DNA from 2 places in the Bradyrhizobium sp. USDA 4501 genome. Region 2 is predicted to be linked to the other one. Evidence: riboswitches for the same ligand, from Rfam matches in the RefSeq annotation. Region 2 holds a riboswitch; the other holds the start of a gene.
The links. Region 2 has a riboswitch for glycine ahead of ACVWZM_RS36105 (D-amino acid dehydrogenase). Riboswitches for the same ligand answer to the same signal wherever they lie in the genome.
Positions count from the first base shown of each region.

Region 1: it holds a riboswitch for glycine, as region 2 does, so the genes downstream of both, gcvT (glycine cleavage system aminomethyltransferase GcvT) here and ACVWZM_RS36105 (D-amino acid dehydrogenase) in region 2, are expected to answer to the same signal.

Region 1 is NZ_JBSSEX010000001.1:7,641,346-7,646,032, forward strand. It holds gene gcvP (aminomethyl-transferring glycine dehydrogenase) at 1-1,710, opposite strand, end outside; gene gcvH (glycine cleavage system protein GcvH) at 1,734-2,099, opposite strand; gene gcvT (glycine cleavage system aminomethyltransferase GcvT) at 2,119-3,264, opposite strand; glycine riboswitch at 3,406-3,494, opposite strand; gene alaS (alanine--tRNA ligase) at 3,697-4,687, shown strand, end outside.
Region 2 is NZ_JBSSEX010000001.1:7,808,743-7,813,429, forward strand. It holds gene ACVWZM_RS36100 (ABC transporter permease) at 1-230, opposite strand, end outside; gene ACVWZM_RS36105 (D-amino acid dehydrogenase) at 391-1,746, opposite strand; glycine riboswitch at 1,815-1,923, opposite strand; glycine riboswitch at 1,930-2,036, opposite strand; gene ACVWZM_RS36110 (M20/M25/M40 family metallo-hydrolase) at 2,129-3,259, opposite strand; gene ACVWZM_RS36115 (ABC transporter substrate-binding protein) at 3,525-4,687, shown strand, end outside.

The DNA of each region.
Region 1 (4,687 bases), 170 kb from region 2:
TTCGCCCTGCGCGCCGGAGTTCGGCTGCAGCGAGACCGCCTCATAGCCGGTGATGTCGCACAGCCATTGCTCCAGCCGCTTGAACAGCGCGTGATAGCCCTTGGCCTGATCCGCGGGCGCGAACGGATGCAGATTGCCGAACGCCGGCCAGGTCAGCGGGATCATCTCCGTGGTGGCGTTGAGCTTCATCGTGCAGGAGCCGAGCGGGATCATCGCGCGGTCGAGCGCGAGGTCACGATCGCTGAGCTTGCGCATGTAGCGCAGCAGCTCGGTCTCGGAACGATGCGTGTTGAATACCGGATGGCTGAGGAAGGCGCTGGTGCGCCGCAGCTCCTTCGGCAGCGCCTCGTGCGCACCGGCCTCGATCTCGGCATAGCTGAGCTTGCCGCCGAACACGCGCCACACCGCCTCGACCGTCTCCGGCGTCGAGGTCTCGTCGAGCGCGATGCCGAGCGTGGTCGCGCCGATGCGCAGATTGATCCGCTCCGCCTGCGCGCGGGTGACGAGCTCGATCTGCTTGCTACCAGCCTCGACGGTTACGGTATCGAAGAACGCTTCGCTGGTCGGCGCGAAGCCGAGCTTGCGCAGGCCGGCCGCGAGCACGGTGGCGCGGCGATGCACGCTGCGTGCGATATGGGTCAGGCCCTCGGGACCGTGATAGACCGCATACATCGAGGCGATCACGGCGAGCAGCACCTGCGCGGTGCAGATGTTCGAGGTCGCCTTCTCGCGGCGGATATGCTGCTCGCGGGTCTGCAGCGCGAGGCGATAGGCGGGCTGCCCACGCGAATCCACCGAGAGGCCGACGATGCGGCCGGGCAGCGAGCGCTTCAGCGTGTCGCGCACCGCCATATAGGCGGCGTGCGGTCCGCCATACCCCATCGGCACGCCGAACCGCTGCGCCGAGCCGATCGCGATGTCGGCGCCGAGCTCGCCGGGCGAGGCGAGCAGCGTCAGCGACAGCAGGTCCGCCGCGACGATCGCAAGCGCGCCCTTGGCGCGCAGCGACGCGATGGCAGGCTTGAGGTCGCGTACCGCGCCCGATGTGCCCGGATATTGCAGCAGCGCACCGAGCACATCGGCGTTGTCGAGCTCGGTCAAGGGATCGCCGACCACCAGCGCCCAGCCCAGCGGCGCGGCGCGCGTGCGCATTACCGCCAGCGTCTGCGGATGCACCTCCTTGTCGACGAAGAACACCTTCGCCTTGACCTGCGAGTGCCGCTCGGCGAGCGCCATCGCTTCCGCCGCTGCCGTCGCCTCGTCGAGCAGCGAGGCGTTGGCGACGTCGAGCCCGGTGAGATCGCAAATCATGGTCTGGAAGTTGAACAGCGCCTCGAGCCGGCCCTGGCTGATCTCCGGCTGGTACGGCGTATAGGCGGTGTACCAGGCCGGGTTCTCCAGAATGTTGCGCTGGATCACGGCGGGCAGGATGGTGCCGGAATAGCCCTGGCCGATCAGCGAGGTGAACACCTGGTTCTGCGCGGCGAGCTCGCCCATATGCGCGAGCGCCTCGGTCTCGCTCAGCGCCCGGCCGAGATCGAGCGGCGCCTTCTGCCGGATCGACGCCGGCAGCGTCTCGTTCATCAGCGCCTGCAGGCTCGCGGCGCCGACCGTCTCCAGCATCGCGTTGACGTCGCGCGGCGACGGTCCGATGTGGCGGCGGACGAAATCGGTGGCGGCTTCGTTGATCGGCTTGAAGGGCGCGTTCATGACGTGATCCTCGGAGTGATCCTTTAGGCGGTGTGCGCGGCGTAGGCGGCCTCGTCCATCAGGCCGCCGAGCTCGCCCTTGTCGGCAATCTTCAGCTTGAAGAACCAGGCCTTGCCGCCGGCGTCGGAATTGACCAGTGCGGGCTCGGCGGCGAGCGCGTCGTTGACCTCGACCACCTCGCCGGAGATCGGCGCGTAAACGTCGGAGGCGGCCTTGACGGATTCGACGACAGCGGCGGCCTCGGCCTGCTTCAGGCTGCGGCCGACCTTGGGCAGTTCGACGAACACGACGTCGCCGAGCTGCGACTGCGCATAGTCGGTGATCCCGATTGTGGCGACGTCGCCCTCGATGCGGAGCCATTCGTGGTCGGACGTGTACAGCGTCGTCATGGGGTCGATCCTTTGGCGTTCAGCGTTTGTAGGTATTGGGGACGAAGGGCGTAGCGGCGACTTTCAGCGGCAGCCGCTGGCCGCGCACTTCGGCGAAAACGGTGGTGCCGACGGCGGAAAGGGCCGTGGGCAGGTAGCCCATCGCAACCGGCGCATTGAGGCTCGGGCCGAAGCCGCCCGAGGTCACCTTGCCGATCTGCTCGGTCGAGCCGGCATCGGCGAACAGCGCGGCGCCTTCGCGCACCGGTGCGCGGCCGTCAGGCTTCAGGCCGACCCGTCGGCGCGCAGCGCCATCTGCGAATTGCGCGAGAATTTTGTCGGCGCCGGAGAAGCCGCCGGCGCGGGCGCCGCCGCTGCGGCGAACCTTCTGCACCGACCATTCCAGCGCGCCTTCGACCGGCGTCGTCGTGGTGTCGATGTCATGGCCATAGAGGCACAGCCCGGCTTCGAGCCGCAGGCTGTCGCGCGCGCCGAGCCCGATCGGCAACACGTCGGGATTGTCGAGCAGCGCGGTGACCAGGGCTTCCACCTTGTCTGCGGGCACGGAAATCTCAAAGCCGTCCTCGCCGGTATAGCCGGAGCGCGAGACGAAGCAGTCGACGTCACTGAGCCGGCGCGGACCGGCATCCATGAATTTCATCGAACCGACATCTGCACAAAGTTTCGCCAACGCCGATTCCGCTTTCGGGCCCTGCAGCGCGATCAGCGCGCGGTCGGCCAGCGAGATGATCTCGCAGGCGTCGGAGAGATTCGCGCGCAGATGCGCCTCGTCCTCGGCCTTGCAAGCGGCGTTGACCACCAGGAACAGGTGATCGCCGAAATTCGCCACCATCAGGTCGTCGAGCAGGCCACCGTCATTATTGGTGAATTGCGCGTAGCGCTGCCGTCCCGGCGCGATGCCGACGATGTCCTGCGGCACCAGTTTTTCCAGTGCGAGCGCGGCATCCGCGACCTTGCCGGATTTGGCCTTCAGCACGAGCTGGCCCATGTGCGACACATCGAACAGGCCGGCTTCCTTGCGGGTGTGCAGGTGCTCCTTCAGCACGCCAGCCGCGTATTGCACCGGCATGTCATAGCCGGCGAACGGCACCATCTTGGCGCCCCGCGCAAGGTGCAGCGCGTGCAGCGGGGTCTGTTTCAGCGGGGAGGTTTCGCGCGCAAGCATCACAGGGCCCTCGCGGTTCCCGCCGGGGACCTATTTCCCCTTGAGAAACCTGCAGAAAGCCCCATCTGTCGCTGTGCCTGAGAGTATTATCCCGTCGGCGGACGCATCGGGGCGAACCCCAGCGTCTCTTTCCAGATGTCAGACGTCACGCGGTCCTTTTGCCTGAGAGTTTCCGGGGCGGTTGCTCCTTCGGCGCCGGCGGTAAGGCCGGTCTCTCCCGACGTGACTAGGTATAGGTAGGTAGAAAACACGGCGCCACCAAGACTGTCAACGCAGCTGCAGCAACTATCCAATGGGCTTTGTGCTGCCGCGGCAAGCCCATGATCCGCCTGCACAGTTTCTGGACACCGCAGCTGGCAATGTCTAAAAGCGTTCGGCCGGAAAATGACGCCTTTTTGCGGCTGGCCGGCCACTTTTTCCGATTGGATGAACATGAGCAGCGTCAACGACATCAGGTCGACATTTCTGAACTACTTCAAGGCGAACGGGCACGAGATCGTGGCCTCGTCGCCGCTGGTGCCGCGCAACGACCCGACCTTGATGTTCAACAATGCCGGCATGGTGCAGTTCAAGAACGTCTTCACCGGGATCGAGAAGCGTCCCTATCAGCGTGCCACCACGGCGCAGAAATGCGTGCGCGCCGGCGGCAAGCACAACGACCTCGACAATGTCGGCTACACCGCGCGCCATCTCACCTTCTTCGAGATGCTCGGCAACTTCTCGTTCGGCGATTACTTCAAGGAGCGCGCGATCGAGCTGGCCTGGAACCTGATCACGAAGGAGTTCGGGCTGAAGAAGGACAAGCTGCTCGTCACCGTCTACCACGACGACGACGAGGCGGCGGGCCACTGGAAGAAGATCGCCGGCTTCTCGGATGACCGCATCATACGGATCGCGACCTCGGACAATTTCTGGGCGATGGGCGATACCGGCCCGTGCGGGCCGTGCTCCGAAATCTTCATCGATCGCGGCGAGCACATCTGGGGCGGTCCGCCGGGCACGCCTGAGGAGGACGGCGACCGCTTCCTGGAGTTCTGGAACCTGGTGTTCATGCAGTACGAGCAGGTGACGAAGGAGGAGCGCGTGGCGCTGCCGCGTCCCTCGATCGATACCGGCATGGGCCTGGAGCGCATGGCGTCGATCTTGCAGGGCGTCGAAAGCGTGTTCGAGAGCGACCTGTTCCGCAACCTGATCGATGCGGCATCGTCGGCGCTCGGCCATGGGCCGAACGCGCGGAACGTGGCGTCGTACCGGGTGATCGCGGACCATCTGCGTTCGTCGGCTTTCCTGATCGCCGATGGCGTGCTGCCGTCGAACGAGGGCCGCGGCTATGTGCTGCGCCGGATCATGCGCCGCGCGATGCGCCATGCGCAGCTGCTCGGCGCGAGCGAGCCGCTGATGCATCGGCTGGTCTGGGCGCTGG
Region 2 (4,687 bases):
AGGTCGCCGTGCAGCAACTTGGCGATCCAGGTGTAGAACTGGATGTAGATCGGCTCGTTCAGACCAAGCGAGGTCCGAATGCGTTCGAGCTGTTCGGGCGTCGCGTTGTCGCCGGCGAGGATGGCGGCCGGGTCGCCCGGCGTCAGCCGCAGCAACAGGAACACGAACAGAGCCACCACGCCCATCACGGGAATGGCGGCGAGGATGCGGCGAAGCAGATATCCGAGCAAATTTGATCCGTTGGGTTGTGGTCGATGAAGTCCCCAGCGGGACCGTTGCACACCGGACCGTAGCACAGATGGTAGCAGACTCACGGTAGAACTTGAGCAAGTCCCATGCCATCGGTGCTGCGGATTTTGCGGTGCAGCTAATCAGTCCTGTTGGCCGCGATTATTCCTCCGGTGAAGTTCGAAGCAGTCCACTGGAAGGTGGATTGATTTCAGCTTTGCGGGCGTTGGCAGGCACGTCGAGCCCGGCACCGAACGTCGGCGCCATCGGCGGCGTGTCGAGGTCGCGCCAATCGTCGATCGCCTGGGCCACCATCTGCGCCGTCGCCGCCGACAGTGTCCAGCCGAGATGACCGTGGCCCGTATTGTAGAACACGCCCGGAATCCGTCCGGCGCGAACCACCGGCATCATGTTCGGCATCATCGGGCGCAAGCCCGCCCATGGCACGACTTTCGACGTGTCGATCTCTGGGAAATGATGCCGCACCCAGTCCACCAGCGGTTGAATGCGATCGGCGCGAATGTCGCGGTTGAAGCCGTTGAACTCGGCGGTGCCGGCGACGCGGAAGCGGTCGGCGCCGAGCCGGCTGGTGACGATCTTCGCAGCCTCATCGAGCAGGCTGACGGTTGGAGCATTCCGGCTTTGCGGCGCATCGAGCTGCACCGTGATCGAATAGCCCTTCACCGGATAGACATTGACGCGGTCGTTGAGCAGGCTGGCGAAGTGGCGGCTCGCCACGCCGGCGCAAATCACGATCCCGTCCGCCTGTAGCTGCTGTCGCGTCGCGACCGCAGCATCATGTGAAGCAGCTTCGTTCCAGCCGATGCGGAAGCCGTCATCGCCGTGTGCGATCGTGTCGACGTCGGCTTCATGGACGAAGCTCGCGCCACGGCGGATGCAGGCGTCGGCAAGCCCACGCGTGAATTTGTGAATATCGCCGGTCGCGTCCGACGGCGTGAAGAAGCCGCCATAGCAGGTTGTCTGCAGCGCGGGTTCGATGACGCGGATCTCGTCCGGGGTCACCGGCCGGCGGTCGAGCCCGCCTTGCTGCAGCAGCGTGTTGACCTTGAGGCCGGCTTCGAAGCCGGCCCTGTCGTGATAGACGTGCAGGATGCCGCGGCGTTCGAGATCGAAGGCGATGTTTTCGCGCTCTGCGATCGAGAACAGATGCTTGCGCGCTTCGATGGCGAGCTTCGTGGTCTCGATGGTGTTGCCGCGATAGCGCGTGATGTGGCCTACGAACTCGCCGATCCAGGAATATTTGTGCCAGCTCGGCTTCGGGTTCATCAGCAGCGGCGCGTCGCTTCTCAACATCCAGCGCAGCCCCTTCAGAATGGTCGCGGCGCTGTTCCATACCTCGGCATTGCTGGCGGAGAGTTGTCCGCCATTGGCGAACGAGGTTTCCATCGCGGCGTAGCGATGCCTGTCGAGGACAGTCACCTTGTAGCCGCGTTCAAGCAGGGCATAGGCCGTCGTTACGCCGGTGATGCCGGCGCCGATGATCGCGATGTGTGGCATGATAGTCGTCAGGCTCCCGTGGGTTAGAGTCGCCGAACCACCGGTGAAACCGGCATCGGCGCCCCATATGTCACGGTACCTGAGAGCTTGATCCGCATCGGGCTGTGGCCAGAAGCGAACTATCCCCTTCGGTGGACGTCATGGCCCTTGATGTGCGGCCATGTTCGTCTCTCTCCAGATCGTCCTGACGATACAGTCCTTTTGCCTGAGAGTTTCCGGGGCGGTTGCTCCGTCGGCGCCGAAGCCAACAACACGATTGTTGTCGCTTCGATCTCTCCCGCATCGTCGCGTTGAACGGCCGGACCGTAGGCGAAGCCTCAAAAATGGACAAGGCTAAATTTCGATCCGGCAGTGCCAACGTGTTGTGCAGTGCAAATCGATGTCAGTCCAGCGTCGCCAGCAGTGCCGCCATCAGGCGGCCGCGTTCGGCGAGGCTGTCGACCTCGATGTGCTCGTTGAGCGTATGTGCATCGGCGCCGCGAACGCCGAGGCCGTCGAGCGTGGGGATGCCCATCGCGCCGGTGAAGTTGCCGTCCGAGCCGCCGCCGGCGCTGCCGTGCGGCAGATCGAGACCCATCGCTGCAGCAAGGCCTTTTGCCTTTTCATAGAGCGCCATGGTGCCCGCATCGGGCTCCCACACCGGGCGGGTGACGCCGCGCGTCACCTTGAAGGTCACGTCGTTGGCGGTGCCCGACAGTGCCAGCATGCGCTCGACGCCACGGTCGAGATCGGCCTGGCGCTTGGCCATGCTGAGCGCTTCGCCGGTGCAGGTCGTCGCGACGCAATTGACCCACTGGCCGCCATGCACGATGCCGACCGAGAAGGTGCAGTCCTCGGTGGTCATGCCGTCGATGGCGATGATCTGCCGCGCCATCTCGCGGATCGCGGAGCGGCCGGAAGACAGCGTTGCGCCGGCATGGCTGGGCTTGCCGGTGGCTTCCAGGTTGAAGCGCGCGATCGCATAGCGGCCGGTGACGACGCCGTTGTTCGGACGGCCGGGCTCCGGCACCAGCACATATTTGTTGCGCGCGGCTTCCGCCTCGATGATGTCGCGCGTCGACGGCGTGCCCACCTCTTCGTCGGGGGTGAACAGCACGGTGATCGGCAGCGGGGTCGTGAAGGAGGCGCGCGCCAATTGCCTGATCGCCTCGATCGACAGGTAGTTGCCGCCCTTCATGTCGAAGATGCCCGGCCCGAAGCACTTGTTGCCTTCGCGCCGCCACTTCAGCTTCTCGATGGTGCCGACGGGGTGAACGGTGTCCAGATGGCCGGCGATCAGGATGCCGGGCTGGCCTTGTTTCGGATGGGGAAAACGGGCGCGGACGCAGCCCGCGAAGCCCTGGCGTCCGGCGATGCGCTCGATCGTCGCACCCATGATCGCCATCTCGCGGGCGGCGAGATCGAGCATGCGTTCGACCGCGGCGGCGTCCCAGGTCGGGCTTTCGCATTCCACCCAGCTGCGCAGGCCCTGCAGCATCGTTTCGGAATCAAAGGGGAGATTGGCGGGGTTCATCGTTGTTCTCTCTTGTTGTTCTGACGGCGCCGGCATCGCGCGCGCGTTACGAAAATCTCAGCCGACGATTTTGTAAAGCCAAAATCTGGCGCGCGGCCTCATTCGTTTGTGTACGTCCGATGCGACCTGAAACCGATTGACGCGCTTGGCGCTTGGTGCAAGTCTCGATTTCACAAGCCATACAGCATGTTAGTTCGCCTAAATAACGAACCACATGCATAACGAATAAGCCGGCTTTGACCAGTTACACGTCAGGAGAGATTGCATGTTCCCTATCTCGCGTTGGAAACACCGCACGCTAGCGGCCGCGTTGACGGCGCTCGCGCTGTCGTTCGCGCCGCAGGAATTGTCATTCGCGCCGCAGGCGATGGCCGCGGGCAAGACCATCACCGCGGTGATGCACTCGGATCTGCGCGTCATCGATCCGATCATGACCACGGCCTACATCACCCGCGATCATGGCTACATGATCTATGACACGCTGCTGGCGACGGATTCCAATTTCAAGATCCAGCCGCAGATGGCGGACTGGAAGGTTTCCGACGACAAGCTGACCTACACGTTCACGCTGCGCGACGGTCTGAAGTGGCACGACGGCGCGCCGGTCACCGCGGAAGACTGCGTCGCCTCGCTGCAGCGTTGGGGCAAGGTCGACGGCATGGGCCAGAAGCTGATGGACTTCGTCGCGAGCCTGGAGGCGACCGACGCCAAGACCATCACGCTGAAGCTGAAGGAACCCTACGGCCTCGTGCTGGAATCGATCGGCAAGCCGTCATCGCGCGTGCCGTTCATGATGCCGAAGCGTCTGGCCGAGACGCCGCCGGACAAGCCGATCCCGGAACAGATCGGCTCCGGACCGTTCAAATTCGTGCAGGCGGAATTCCAGCCGGGCGTGAAGGCGGTCTATGAGAAGAACAAGGACTACGTGCCGCGCAAGGAGCCTGCGAGCTGGACCGCGGGCGGCAAGGTGGTCAAGGTCGACCGTGTCGAGTGGGTCACGATGGCCGATGCGCAGACCGCGGTGAACGCGTTGCAATCCGGCGACATCGATTTCATGGAGAACCTTCCGTTCGACATGCTGCCGGTGCTCGAAGCCAATCCGGATCTCAAGATCGACGTCCTGAACAAGTTCGGCTTCCAGACCCTCGGACGCATGAACTTCCTCTATCCGCCGTTCGACAATCCGAAGGTGCGCCGGGCTGCGTTCCTGGCGATGAACCAGAAGGACGTGCTCGACGCGCTGGTCGGCAACGCCAAGTACCAGAGGATCTGCGGCGCCTTCTTCGTCTGCGGCACGCCGCTCGAGACCGACGTCGGGGCCGAAACGCTGGTGAAGGGCAACGGCCTGGCGGAAGCCAAGAAGGCGCTTGCCGCATCCGGCTATGACGGCACCCCCGTGGTGATCATGGCGCCGGGCGACGTCACGAC